2 regions of the Lysinibacillus sp. FSL K6-0102 genome follow, and region 1 is predicted to be linked to the other one. Evidence: riboswitches for the same ligand, from Rfam matches in the RefSeq annotation. Region 1 holds a riboswitch; the other holds the start of a gene.
What was found. A riboswitch is a leader RNA that binds a small molecule or an ion and turns the genes downstream of it on or off. The one in region 1 is predicted to bind preQ1.
Positions count from the first base shown of each region.

Region 2: another riboswitch for preQ1. It lies ahead of NYE73_RS02535 (QueT transporter family protein); the one in region 1 lies ahead of queF (preQ(1) synthase).

Region 1 is NZ_JBBOPH010000001.1:4,754,814-4,762,526, forward strand. It holds gene queE (7-carboxy-7-deazaguanine synthase QueE) at 1-160, opposite strand, end outside; gene queD (6-carboxytetrahydropterin synthase QueD) at 153-623, opposite strand; gene queC (7-cyano-7-deazaguanine synthase QueC) at 627-1,286, opposite strand; gene queF (preQ(1) synthase) at 1,391-1,891, opposite strand; PreQ1 riboswitch class I at 2,017-2,063, opposite strand; gene NYE73_RS24220 (S8 family serine peptidase) at 2,373-6,128, shown strand; gene NYE73_RS24225 (amino acid ABC transporter ATP-binding protein) at 6,328-7,056, opposite strand; gene NYE73_RS24230 (amino acid ABC transporter permease) at 7,084-7,713, opposite strand, start outside.
Region 2 is NZ_JBBOPH010000001.1:532,030-539,742, reverse strand. It holds gene ilvA (threonine ammonia-lyase IlvA) at 1-666, shown strand, start outside; gene NYE73_RS02550 (ABC transporter ATP-binding protein) at 1,181-1,975, opposite strand; gene NYE73_RS02545 (ABC transporter permease) at 1,968-2,996, opposite strand; gene NYE73_RS02540 (ABC transporter substrate-binding protein) at 3,081-4,103, opposite strand; PreQ1 riboswitch class I at 4,425-4,469, shown strand; gene NYE73_RS02535 (QueT transporter family protein) at 4,476-4,958, shown strand; T-box leader at 5,027-5,226, shown strand; gene trpB (tryptophan synthase subunit beta) at 5,285-6,448, shown strand; gene NYE73_RS02525 (long-chain fatty acid--CoA ligase) at 6,492-7,713, opposite strand, start outside.

The sequences.
Region 1 (7,713 bases):
TAAGGTGCTTTCCACTGCCATCCCATGTAAACGATGAATCGCACCAAGAACAGGAATAATCGCAGCCCGCAGTTCTTACAAACATTGTCTTCTGGCCAACGACCATACCCTCTCCTTGAATCGTTGGCCCAAAAATCTCGATAACAGGTACTTTACTCAACTTCCATCCACTCCCTTCTAGCTTCTGCATAGCTTGTTGGAGTCTCGTAAAGCCTGATAAACTCTACACGTACACCGTTATATCCTTCATCACGCAAGGCCTCAGTCAACTTTTCGTAAATCCAAACAACAATATTCTCTGCCGTCGTATTCATGAGTGGAAGCGTTTCATTTAAATAACGGTGATCCAAATGAATCTCTATTTTTTGTTTCCATATTTCTTTTATATCGCCGAAATCGATCATCAAACCACGTTCATCAGTGTAGCCACTCAGTCCTAATATAGCTCGATAGGTATGCCCGTGTAGATTTTTACATTTCCCTTCATAATGATGTAGATGATGAGCAGCATCGAAGGTAAATTCTTTGCTTATAAGAACACGCTTTGCATGGTATTTCAATTGATTTCTTTGAATATCCACATCAATTCTCTGGAGTCTCTCAACGATTTTAAAATCTGACATGCCTTAAGACTCCTTCCTATAACTTAAATACTCATCAAGCCCTTTATTTCGCAATTTACATGCTGGGCATTCACCACATCCATCTGCTATGACACCGTTATAGCAAGTCAACGTTCTTTGTCGTACAAACTCAAGTGCCCCAAGCTGATCAGCTAATTCCCATGTTTGTGCCTTATTCAGCCACATCAAGGGTGTATCAATCACAAAGGAATCATCCATCGATAAATTTAACGTTACATTTAAGGATTTAATAAAGACATCTCGGCAATCCGGATATCCACTAAAATCAGTTTCACAAACACCTGTTACAATATGCTTTGCCCCTACTTGGCTCGCTAAAACGCCCGCAAATGAAAGAAAAAGGAGATTGCGGCCAGGCACAAAAGTCGATGGGAGCTCACCATTTTCTCCGTCCTTCACCTTTATGTCTTGTCGTGTCAATGCATTCGGAGCAAGTTGATTCAGGAGAGACATATCAAGTATGTGATGCTTGATACCAAGCTCCTCTGTTATCACCTTCGCACAGTCAATTTCAAGACGGTGCCTTTGACCATAATCGAAAGTTACTGCCTCAATCTCTTCAAAGCGTTCTTTTGCCCAGAACAAACAAGTTGTACTGTCCTGACCTCCACTAAATACTACAATTGCTTTTTCCTTTTTCATCTATAAAGACTCCCTTATATCGAAAAAACAGCACTCTAAGAAAAAGTGCTGCTTTCTTCTTAGTTTTTTTAAGAGGGTAGCTAAAAACCTCTGTCTTGCTTCATTTATCGATTATCAATTTTTTCTGGGTTAAGATCGTGGTTCATTAAACGATAATTGCAGATTTCTTCGTATTTAGTTCCTGGCTTCCCATAGTTACACCATGGATCAATCGAGATACCCCCACGTGGAGTAAATTTCCCCCAAACCTCTATATATCTTGGATCAAGTAATGCAATTAAATCATTCATAATGATATTCACGCAATCTTCATGGAAATCGCCGTGATTTCTAAAACTGAATAAATACAACTTTAGAGATTTACTTTCAACAATTTTTTTATCTGGGATATATGAAATGTACATCGTTGCAAAATCCGGCTGATTTGTAAGCGGACATAAACTAGTAAACTCTGGGCAATTAAACTTAACAAAATAATCTCGATTAGCATGAAGATTATCCACTGCCTCTAATACCTCAGGTGCATAATCATAGGAATACTTTGTACCTTGATTACCTAATAGGGTCAAATCCTTTAATCCTTCTTCATGACTTCTGCCAGACATAAAAAAACCTCCTTGTAAAATGTTTCCCAACACTTTTCAAGAGAGGCATCACCAATCATTCTATTTAAAACATAAGTAAACAGATAAAAAAAGCCACGTCCGATATGGACATGGCATATTGTCATGTTTCCATAGTTTTTTATAGAGGGTATCAGCTATGAACCTCTCCCGTTCTAGTCCGGGCATTCTTTTCTTCAATATCGTACAAAAAATAATACAGGACGTCAAATGGATTTTTTATAAAACTCTTAAATGATAAAAAGTATGAATCACTGTAAGTCAATACTCATTTGAAAGTTCTACTTTTTTATTAAATTACTAGGAAAATAGAATTAATCCATTTTTGACAAAGTAATACTAATTATCAATATTTTGAGATTTTTCAATATTCCGATATTCGAATTATCTCACCTGTGATAAATTGGAAATATCACACTAAGCTGAAAAGTGTGATAATTAAGAGCGGAGGGAGAAATGAGATTTGAAAAAGTTTAAGTTTACGAAGTTTTTAAGTAGTATGATAGCTTTCGTTATGGTGCTTTTTCTATTGGTTCCATTATCGAGTGCTAATGCTGAAGATTCGAAGCCATTCAAGCAGGATAGCCAAAGTGAAAGTATACTTCAATTAAAGGCGGCTATCGCTGAACAGCTAAGCTTGTCTAAAGATGGTCCAACTCTTCACGAAAGCTTACAAAATGTATCAGGCAATCAAGAAGTTGCAGTCATCGTACATTTATCTGAAAAGCCTGTGGCACTAGAGCAAGGAATGAGCCAATTGAAAGGCCAAAAGTTCTCTAATGCGCGAGCAAATGAAGTTCGATCAAATGTAAAATCTCAACAAGCACAAGTTAAGAAAGAATTAGCTACTAAAAATGTTCAAATGACTCAAGGCTACACATTTGATACTGTTTTAAACGGTTTTGCAGCAACTGTGAAAGCAAATGATCTCCCAAAGCTGCTTTCAATAGAAGGAATAACATTAATTGAACCTGATGCAATTGTTTACGCATCTGAAGATAATACAATGAAATCATCAGAACTGATTAAGGAAGATCAATTAGAGGCTCAAATGAATACAAGTATTTCTTTCCTCGGCATCGAACAGCTTTGGAATGAAGGAATTGAAGGACAAGGTATAAAGGTAGCAGTATTAGATACTGGTATTGACACAGATCACCCTGAGTTCGCCGGAATTTACAAGGGTGGGAAAAACTTCATTCCAAATTCATCAACTTACACAAAGCCTCGGGCAGATGACGATGCATCGGAAACCTTGCCTTCTGAGCGTCCTGCTGGAACACCCGAATTTAATGAAAAGGGAAGCTCGTTCTATACTTCTCACGGTACTCATGTTGCTGGAACTATTGCAGCAATTGGGGCTAACAATTTCGGCATTAAAGGAATTGCTCCAAAAGTAGACCTTTATGCTTACCGTGTTCTTGGTGCATATGGAAGTGGGGCTACATCTGGTATTGTTAAAGCAATTGAAACGGCTGTAACAGAAAAAATGGACATAATCAACCTTTCTCTTGGTGGGGGGGCTAACTCTGAAACGGACGCTGGTTCATTTGCTATTAATAATGCAATGATGGCTGGAACAATCGGAGTAATTGCAACAGGGAACTCCGGCCCAAATCGAGGAACAATGGGCACGCCTGCAACCGCTCGTTTAGGAATTGCTGTGGGTAACACAACAAATCCAGAAACAATGTATAGCGGTGAAGTGAATGTTACAGTTGGTGACTACAACTTAACAAAACAGCTCCCATTAATGGGAACAACTTTTGGAAGGGATTTAGCAACACAGCTTCAAGGAGAATTTGACCTAGTTGCTATTCCTGGAAACGGAGAAGTAAAAGACTATGAGGGAATCGATGTAGAAGGTAAAGTGGCATTAATCTCTCGTGGCAGTATCGCATTTGTTGATAAAATTGCGAATGCAAAGGCAAATGGAGCAGTCGCCACAATTATTCATAACTTTGCTGGTGGAACAAATGCACCTAATATTTCAGGTACATTCCTGGGTGATTCTTTTGCTTTTCTACCAACATTTGATATGTCCCAAACGGATGGCAATGCAATTCGTGCTGCATTAGCCGGTGGAACTGGAAAAGTTAGCTTTAGTCAATTTACTTCCACAAAGACACTGGGAGATGAAGTAAACGATTCAAGTTCCCGTGGCCCATCTACGCCAAACTTTGATATTAAACCAGATGTAAGTGCACCTGGAACAAACATTATGTCAACGATTCCAATGTATAAAAAGGACTTCCCTAATGCAGATTATGCAGAGGCATATGATCGTAAAACAGGAACTTCTATGGCAACACCGCATATTACAGGTATTGTTGCATTACTTAAACAAGCAAATCCTGATTGGAATGCGTTCGACATAAAAGTGGCGCTTTCTAATACAGCAAAGGTTTTAGATAAAACAAAATACGATGTGTTCTCTCAAGGTGCAGGTCGTGTAAATGCTTATGCTGCTGCACATCCAGAAATTCTTGCCTATGCATTGGATAGTGCAATTTTAGATGGAACAGGAGCTGTTTCAGAAAACTTAAAAGGGACAGTTACTTTTGGTCCACAATCACTTAAAGACCAGAATATTTCCGTAACGAAACAAGTTTTAGTAAAAGATATAAAGGGGAACGGCGGTAATTATAATGTATCAATTGATGTGACAAAATCATTTGGTGATGCAACTGTTACAGTCGACCAGCCAACATTTAATCTAGTTGGTGAGCAAGTGTTAAATCTTACATTAACGGCTTCACAAGCTACAGCTCCAAACGGCTCGGAAATACTGGGGTATATTCACATCAGCGGTGGTGCTACAGAAATTTCATTGCCATTCGCAGCTGACTTTGGAAGTGAGGCAGTAACTGAAATTAAAGATTTAAAGATTACAGAAACAGACCTCTCCTTTAATGGAGATGGCGTGAAAGATTCAGCTGTACTTTCATTTACATTAACTGGCGATGTAACAACTAACTATATCGAGCTATGGGATATTATGAATCCTCAAGGTGGAGAATATGGTGATGGCTACATCGGTTATCTACATGCAGGTACTGCGCTAGGAAAAGGCTCTTATACGCTGAATATCGCTGGGCAATACAAACCATGGGGAACAGAACCTGCCACAGCAATTCCAGATGGTCTCTATACTATTGACTTTACTGGTCTTGCGGCATCAGGGGTAGTTTCCGATTATGTTGGACCAATTATCGTGAAAACGACTAAACCAGAAATTACTGGTTCAGTAGCTGAAGGTGTCGCTACAGGAAAGGTAACAGATAAGTATATCGACTACAATGAAGAGTTATATTTATATGGTTTAAACTACAATTTAAATGATAAATTAAAAGCTTCCTATATTGCGACTGTGAATGGCGAAATACAAGCGCCTGTTCCTTTTGAATTAAATCAAGACGGTAGCTTCACATTCCCAGTAACAACAGAAACTAATGCTGTATCAGTAAAAATTGAAGACGCTGCAGGGAATGTTGGTGAAGCACTAATATTTGAAAAAGATGTAGTTGAACCAAAAGTAACACTTTCTGTCAATCCAACTGAGCTAGACCTAACAGCTGGGGAATCTGCACAACTTACGGTAACAGAGACATCTACTCCTCCAGAAGGTGAAGCAACAGAGGAAGATGTAACTTCAAAAGCAACTTATGTTGTGGGAGATGAAAATGTTGCAACAATAGCAAATGGATTAGTAACTGCTGTAGGTGAGGGCACGACTACGATTACTATTTCATATGGTGATCATGAAGTTACAGTAAATGTTACAGTAAAAGCACCTGTTGTAGAAACACCAATCGTAACACTAGAAATTGACCAAGCTCAGGTTGAAACTAGAATAGGTAAAGAGGTTATGGTTAAGATTACTGAAGTAACTACTTTTGAGGGTAGAACAACAGAAAAAGATGTTACTACTCTTGCAACCTACGAAGTAGCAAATGATAAAATAGCTACTGTAAAAGCAGGGGCTGTAAAAGGTAAAGGTCAAGGTACTACGACAATTACAGCAACGTATGGTGACCACACATTAACATTTGATGTATTGGTTGAAAAGCCGGGCAATGGTAACGGCAACGGTAATGGCAACGGCAACGGCAACGGCAACGGCAACGGCAACGGCAACAGCAACGGCAACGGCAACGGCAACGGCAACGGCAACGGCAACGGCAATGGTAATAATGAAGTTACCGAAGTTGAGTTATAATTAAATAAGTACAGTTCCAGCAAAAAGAGAAATTGCGCTTTGCAATTTCTCCTTTTGCTATTTAAATTTCACTTACTCATGATAAGGTTGGCTGTAACGAGTCTATGTGCAGTTTTTCTGTACATGCTTTATCTAGTAATCGAATATTTAATGTAAAACCATAAGAGATCCTAACATTACCGTTCAGAACCTTTTAGTTTTATTTAAGCATTGTTGCAGTTAAAAATTCTCGTGTTCTCTCCTCTTTTGGATAATTGAAAAATTGTTCAGGTGTGCCGCGTTCAATAATTCTCCCATCATGCATATAGACAATCCAATCAGCTACCTCTTTTGCGAATCCCATTTCATGGGTTACAACAACCATAGTCATTCCTTCTTCAGCCAAATCTTTCATGGTTGTTAAAACCTCTCCCACAAGCTCAGGATCGAGTGCCGATGTTGGCTCATCAAAAAGCATAATGTCTGGTTCCATCGCAAGTGCTCTAGCAATCGCCACCCGTTGCTTTTGCCCCCCTGATAGTTTACTAGGATAGACATCCGACTTATCCTCCAAACCTACTTTTTTCAGTAATTGTTTTGCTTTGATGATAGCTTTTTCTTTGTCTACACCCTTTACCATAACAGGTGCTTCAATAATATTTTCTAAAACCGTTTTATGTGGGAATAAGTTGAAATTTTGAAACACCATCCCAACCTTTTCTCTAATCTTGTTAAGATCATCTGTCCGTGGATTGACTTCGTTTCCCTCAATTATAATATTGCCATTATCTTTTCTTTCTAAAAAGTTCAAGCAGCGAAGGAGGGTGCTTTTCCCTGACCCACTCGATCCTATTAGACAGACAACATCGCTCTCGTAGACTGTCATGTCGATATTTTTCAATACATGTAAGTCTCCAAACGATTTATTCAATTGACTTATTTTAATCATTTCCTTAGTGTCCAATTTTTTCAGCTCCTATCTGTCGCTTACTGCTAATTTTAATTCAGTTCGGTTCACTACAAATGTCATCAACGCTACCAGCAATAAATAGTAGACTGCTACAATGAGTAAGTAGGTCATTTCATCGAAATTATTCGACCCAAGTGTTGTCGCCACATTAAATAGCTCATTCATGGAGATAAATGCGGCTAACGATGAATCTTTTAAACTTATGATAAATTGATTGCCTAAAGGCGGCAATGCTCTACGGAATGCCTGTGGGAGAATAATCCTTCTTAATGTCAGTGTCTTTGTCATTCCCAAAGAGCGTCCTGCTTCAAATTGGCCATTATCGACTGACTGAATTGCTCCCCGAAGGATTTCAGAAATATAAGCTCCATTATGTAGCGCTAGAGCAAGGGAAGCAGCCCAAAAATCAGGAAGAAGGAAAATCCCGCTAATTCCGAAGTAGAGGATAAATATTTGAACAATCAGTGGTGTTCCTCGAACCAAATAGACATATATATCTGAAATAAGTTCTAAAATTTTTATATTAGAAATTTTTAATAAAGCAAAGACTAGTCCGATGATGATTCCCAGTAAGATAGAAACCACCGTCAGCTCTAATGTTAAAAGCATAGCTTTAAAGAATACACCTTTTGTTTC
Region 2 (7,713 bases), 4.2 Mb from region 1:
ATTAAAAATCTCTCTCCTACTAGTAAAATTATTGGTGTGGAGCCTGCTGGTGCTGGTAGTATGAAGGCTGCCTTTGCTGAAGGTGGCGCAGTTGCTCTTGATTGGATTGATAAATTCGTTGATGGTGCTGCAGTAAAATGCGTCGGTCACCACACTTATGATGTTTGTCGTCGCTATTTAGATGATATTGTTCTTGTACCTGAAGGCAAGGTATGTACAACCATTCTAGATCTATATAATAAACATGCGATTATCGCTGAGCCTGCAGGAGCATTATCAGTGGCAGCTCTTGATTTTTATAAAGAAGAAATTAAAGGTAAGTCAGTCGTTGTCATCATCAGTGGTGGGAATAATGACATTGGACGAATGCAGGAGATTAAAGAAAAGTCACTTATACACGAAGGATTACTTTACTACTTCATCGTCAGCTTCCCTCAGCGTGCCGGAGCATTACGTCAATTCCTCACTAGTGTACTTGGACCAAACGATGACATTACTACCTTTGAATATACCAAGAAAAATAATAAAGAAAGTGGCCCTGCACTAGTCGGCATTGAGTTAGGTGATCGTGCTGAATATGAAGGACTACTTGCCCGAATGGATGAATTCGGCTTCAAATACAAAGAAGTAAACAACGATATTCAACTATTTGGCTTACTCGTTTAAAATGAAGAGCCTCACTTCTCTGAAAGTGAGGCTTTTTTATGCATAAAGTTTATTGATCGTTTAATTTCCCTAAATAAAATTATTCAAACTAGTGCATGAGCGTTTTATATGATGTTGAAAAAACAATATTGTCTGCGGAAAGAGACATTCTGGCAAGGCGAGGGATTGATATCTGTTCCTCCAGCGTCCAGGTGGCGTCTGATGAGCCGCTAAATCCCCTACAACTCCTCTCCAATCAACCCTTTTAAAACTGTTCCTTTCATTTTCTATCATACTAAAAATGCGGAAAAACGATGTGTGACAACGCCCTTCCATAAAGAGTAGTGAGGACCTTTGCTAAATTAATGTGCTGGATTGGAAGGCTACTAGACTCCCATAAGATAGATCGGCACCCCCCACACGTGAAATTAGGGAACCTGTAACGGTCATTCATTTACACCATTCATAAAAACACTATGGATGAAATTTTTTACACTATGAAAAACGCCCATACAAGTGTATGAGCGTTTCGATATTAACCTAATAGAGCACGGTCTGAATTCATTTTTTCCCCACGAATACGTTCAAACTCGGACATTAAATCAGGAATTGTTAATTCATGTTTGCGATCTTCACCAACTTCTAAAATGATTTGGCCTTTGTCCATCATAATAAGACGATTCCCTAAATCTAATGCTTGCTGCATATTGTGCGTTACCATTAATGTCGTTAAATTATCTTTTTCCACTAAATACTTCGTAATACGAGTAATTAACTCTGCACGTGATGGATCAAGTGCAGCCGTATGCTCATCCAGTAATAAAATAGATGGCTTTGTAAAGGTAGCCATTAAGAGCGACAAAGCTTGACGTTCCCCACCTGAAAGTAAGCCTACCTTAGCAGAAAGACGATTCTCAAGATTCAAACCAAGCATCGCTAGCGATTCTTTAAAAAATTCACGACGCTTTTTGTCCACACCATTGCGTAGCCCTCTATGCTTATTTCGAGAGTATGCTAATGCTAGATTTTCTTCAATTGTCATCGTAGGTGCAGTTCCTGCCATTGGGTCCTGGAAGACACGCCCAATGTATTGAGAGCGTTTATATTCAGGCAAACTTGTCACATCATTACCATCAATCAATACTGTACCGAAATCGGGTGTTAAAGCACCTGAAATCATATTCATCATCGTTGATTTACCTGCACCATTACTACCTATAATTGTCACAAAATCACCGGGCTTTAAATGTAGGTTTATCTCCGCAAGTGCAATCTTCTCATCAGGTGTTCCTTCATTAAATACCTTATTAATACCATGTAATTTAAGCAAGGCCATTACCTCCCTGCTCTACTTTTTTTACTTGTGAAAGTTCTGCAGCACGTTTAGCTTTACGTTTACGTTCTTTACTCTTATTAATAAATTGCGGTAAGATCAGCGCCAAAATAACGATGATCGCTGTAATTAATTTCATGTCTCCTGAATCAAGGAAATCTACACGTAATGCTAAAGCTAATATAATACGATAAATGATGGCTCCTGCAATAACTGCAAACGTTGTACGGATAATAGTTTTAGTCCCAAAAATAGCTTCACCAATAATAACGGATGCGAGACCGATCACAATCATACCAATCCCCATACTAACATCAGAGAACTTCGAGTATTGTGCGATTAAAGCTCCAGAAAATGCGACAAGCGCATTGGAAAGACCTAGCCCTAAAATGATAAGTGTATCTGTATTTGCAGAGAAGCTGCGAATCATTCGTTTATTATCACCAGTTGCTCGGATAGCTAGCCCAACCTCTGTCTTTAAGAACCAGTCTGCTATTAACTTAATTAAAATCGTGATGATTAATACAACAATCAGCACACTCCATGTACCTGGTACATGCTGAAAGCCTATGCTTTTTAATAGGTTATTGATAGCATCATCGATCCCTAAATTACTCCAAAAAGATTGAAACTTTGAAAAGATTGTTTCAGAGTTTAGTAGTGGAATATTCGGGCGACCTATCGTATTTTCTGCAGTTAACCCCATGATACGTAGATTAATCGAGTATAAAGCAATCATCATTAAAATTCCTGATAAAAGCGGATTAATCTTTCCTTTCGTGTGAAGAATTCCTGTCATACATCCAGCAATAAATCCAGCAACAATTGCCACTAAAGTCGCTAAGATTGGGTGGTAGCCAAGCAAAACCATTGTTGCTGCAGTTGCCGCCCCTGTTACAAAGCTTCCATCAACCGTTAAATCCGGAAAATCTAACACCCGAAATGTTAAATATACACCAAGTGCCATAATTGCATAGATGATTCCTTGCTCCACTGCGCCAAATAATGCTAAAAACATCGTTGAATCATCTCCTAAATCTCTTTATTATTTATATCACTTGTAAAATGAAGATAAAGCGGGGATAGTGCACCCCGCTTCGTTTTACTGTTCTAGAATTTCGGCACCCCAAGAATCTTTAATTTCGATGCCTAAATCATCTGCAACTTTTTTATTGATTAATAATTTCAGATTTTGTGGGTATTGTGCTGGTGTATCGGCAGGTGTAGCTTCACCTTTTAAAATTTTCACAGCCATTTGACCTGCTTCATAACCGATATCGAAATATTCAAAACCATAAGCTGCTAAACCGCCACGTGCTACAGAATCTAGTTCTCCTACAATTAATGGTAATTTATTAGTATTGGCAACATCAATTACCGATTCTAATGCAGAAACAACTGTGTTATCAGTAATAATATAGAAAGCGTCTACTTTACCAATTAGAGACTCTGTCGCTTGTTTTACATCCGCTGAAGTAGATGCTGATGCTTCTACCACCGCTAAACCTTGTTCGTCCATAACCTTTTTCACTTCTGAAACTTGTGCAACTGAGTTTTGCTCACCCGCATTGTAGACCATCCCTACTTTTTTCGCACCAAGTTCTTTTAGGAATGCTACAGTTTTAGAAATCGTTTCTGGATGTAAATCGATTGTGCCTGTAATATTTTTCCCTGGCTTCTCCATTGAGTCAATTAGCTGTGCACCAACAGCATCTGTAACAGATGTAAAAATAATTGGAATATCACTTGTTGCTGTTGCAGCGGCTTGTGCAGAAGGTGTAGAGTTTGCAAAAATTAAATCTACGTTTGCACTTACTAGATTGTTAGCAATCGTTGTGTTAAGGCTATTATCTCCCTGTGCAATTTGTGGATCGTAGTCAACTTTTAAACCAGCATCTTCAATTGCTTTTTTAAAGCCTTCCGTTGCTGCGTTTAACGATGGATGCTCAACAATTTGAGTAATCCCGATTTTATATGTTTTATCATCTGCATTTCCGCTCTCACTTGCATTGTTTGATTCATTTCCTTTTGAATCTGTTGTACCTGAGCCACTGCTACCACAAGCAGCAAGAAGCAACACTAATCCAAAAAGAAGGAATGACAACTTCTTTACATTGCTTTTCACAAATAATCCCCCCGATTATATTCTCGAATATCTATCGCACTTTATCCAAACAAAGTGTGAATGTATCGCTATATTATCGTTATTATCGAGCTCCGTCAACAACATTATGAATGTTCTGACTTTTAAAAGTGACAAAATATTTTAGTTTTTCATTTAATTTGGCGCTTTAAACCGCTAAACTACGCTGTTTTAGTTATTCGATTTCTTTTTTCAACATAGTAAAAAATATTTATGACAATTTTGCGACGATAGGACATTATAGACAAAGTCTGACATTTGACTTCTACTAGATATCTATAATAAAATATTTACTTGTGTGAAAGCACCGTGGTTCGTAACCATCCCACGAAAAAAAACTAAGGAGAAATGAATATGAAGATAAAATTTTTAGCAGCAAGTGGTATCATTGCGGCTCTCTATATAGCTGTAACCATGCTTGTTGCACCATTTGGTTTTACAGAGGTTCAGTTCCGAGTATCTGAGATGTTTAACCATTTAGTGGCCTTTAATCCACGCTTTGCCGTAGGGATTATTATTGGTGTATTGATCTCTAATCTCTTTTCACCACTTGGCATTTACGATTTAGTTTTTGGTGTAGGTCATTCAATGATTACACTTGGCCTGTTTATTTTGATCTGTAAATTTGTCAAAAATATTTGGGCACGTTTAATTATTAATACATTGCTCTTTACATGTACTATGTTTATCATTGCCTTTGAGCTGAACTTGGCTTTAGAGTTGCCATTTTTCTGGACTTGGCTAACAGTCGCGGCGGGTGAATTTGTTGTATTAGCTGTAGGTGCACCGATTATGTATGTATTAAACAAACGCCTTCACTTTAAAAATTTGATTTAACTGACGGATCTTTTTAGATTCGTCTTTTTTCTTGACACTATTCTGAAAATACTCTACAATTCTTTCTAATAAATGCAAGGAAGAAGAGTAGTAGCAAGCATTGTTACTTTTAGAGAGCTGGTGGTTGGTGCAAACCAGTAGTACAGACTTGTGAATGGACTTCAGAGCAGCCTTATCAAATGTAAGGCCGTTTCGCTCCCCGTTACCGGAGCAGGAAAGCGCGCAAAAATTGCGAATGAAGGTGGCACCACGGTTACTCGTCCTTTTTATGAGGGATTGGAGTGGCTTTTTTTTTGGAAAAATTAGCATAGAGGAGTCGAGTTAAGATGAGTACAGTAGTAGAAAAAAAGGGATATTTCGGTGAATTTGGTGGAAGCTTTGTTCCAAAGGAGCTTCAAAATGTTTTAAATAGACTAGATGAGAATTTTCAAAAGTATAAAGAGGATGATGATTTTAAGCAAGAATTAGATTACTATTTCCGTGAATATGTCGGTCGTAAATCCCCTCTTTATTTTGCAGAGAATTTAACAAAGCAATTAGGTGGCGCAAAAATTTATTTAAAACGTGAAGACCTTAACCACACAGGCTCCCATAAAATCAATAATGTATTAGGACAAATTTTACTAGCTAAACGTATGGGAGCAAATCGCGTGATTGCCGAAACAGGGGCAGGTCAACATGGTGTAGCAACAGCTACAGCGTGTGCCATGTTTGGAATGGATTGCACGATTTATATGGGCTTGGAAGATACAAAACGTCAGGCATTGAACGTATTTCGCATGGAACTTCTCGGAGCGAAAGTTGTAGCTGTCGATAAAGGGCAAGGACGCTTAAAGGATGCAGTAGATGAGGCATTCGCTGACTTAGTAGAAAACTATGAAACAACCTTCTATTTATTAGGCTCAGCAGTTGGACCACACCCCTTCCCATCAATGGTTAAACATTTTCAATCAGTGATTAGCCGCGAAAGTCGTGAACAGATTTTAGAAAAGGAAGGAAAGCTGCCGACAGCTGTTCTTGCCTGTGTAGGAGGCGGTAGTAATGCCATTGGGGCATTTGCTGATTATATTGCAGACGAAGATGTTCGTCTTATTGGAATAGAGCCAGACAAAGCTGCTACCTTAAACGAAGGAACACCAGGAGAGCTACACGGCTTCAAATGTTTAGTACTTCAGGACGCAGAAGGCAACCCACTCCCTACCTATTCAATAGCAGCTGGTTTAGATTATCCAGGTGCGGGGCCTGAGCATAGCCATTTGAAAACAATCGGTCGTGCTGAATATGTGACCGTGACAAATGAAGAAGTTTTAGATGCCTTCCAAGTACTTTCTAAGGTTGAAGGTATTATTCCTGCTCTTGAAAGCTCACATGCAGTCGCACATGCTCTAAAATTAGCACCAACTTTATCATCTGAGGAAAGCATTATTATTAATATCTCTGGTCGTGGCGATAAAGACGTTGAACAAGTCTTCCACATGCTAACTAAATAACTCAAAAAAGAGCGACTTCCATTTACGGAAATCGCTCTTTTACCTATACCAATGATTTAGGATAAATTTCTGCTACATTATCTCGCAGCTTCGCTTTCAGGAATTTTCCGACAGATGTCTTTGGAATTTCTTCTAGAAAGACGACTGCATCTGGTACCCACCACTTGGCAAATTGATTTTCTAAAAAAGCAAGAAGCTCTGGTTCAGTTACTGATTGTCCCTCTTTCAATACAACACAAGCTAATGGACGCTCCTGCCATTTAGCATGGGGCATGGCAATGACAGCCGCTTCTAAAACGGCATCATGAGTCATCAGCGCATTTTCCAAATCAACAGAGGAAATCCATTCCCCACCTGATTTAATAAGATCCTTCGTACGGTCCGTAATTTTAATAAAGCCATCTGCTGTTCGTACAGCAATATCACCAGTATATAACCAACCATCTCGATAAGCATCTGCTGTTCGCTCATCACGATAGTATTCGTTGGAAATCCATGGGCCTTTTAAACGTAATTCCCCCATTGTTTCGCCATCCCAAGGTACCTCCCCCGCCTCATTAATAATACTAGATTCGATACCTGCCATTGTCATCCCTTGCATCGCTCGAGCTTCAATACGTTTTTCAATCGGCCAATCTTCCATCCATGACATATAATTAGACAATGCCACGATTGGTGTAGTTTCCGTCATGCCATAGACAACAATATAAGGAATTCCATATTTTTCTTCAAATGTCCGAATGAGTCGAGTTGGTGAAGCCGATCCACCACAGCATATCGCTCTTAAAGAACTAATATCTCGTTCTTTCTTTTCCTGTTCCTGTAAGGCACCTATCCAAATGGTTGGAACACCAGCAGTTAATGTAACCTTTTCTTGTTCGATTAAATCCATTATTAATGCTGAAGTAAATTGCGGACCTGGTAGAACTTGTGTAGCACCCACATTGACACTAGCAAAAGGCAAGCCCCATGCATTTGCATGAAACATGGGTACAATCGGCATCACGACATCTCTTTCCGCAATTCCCATAGAGTCAGACATACTCAGCATGATACTGTGTAGTACTAAACCCCGATGGGAATAGACAACCCCCTTTGGATTCCCTGTTGTGGCGCTTGTATAGCACATACCGGCAGGTGCTTCTTCATCAATATCCTCTGGAAATTGAAATTCTTCATCAGCAGTAGCTAATATGTCCTCATAGGATAAAACATTTTGTAATGTAGTCTTTGGCAAAGCTGGTTCATCCGTCATAATGATATAA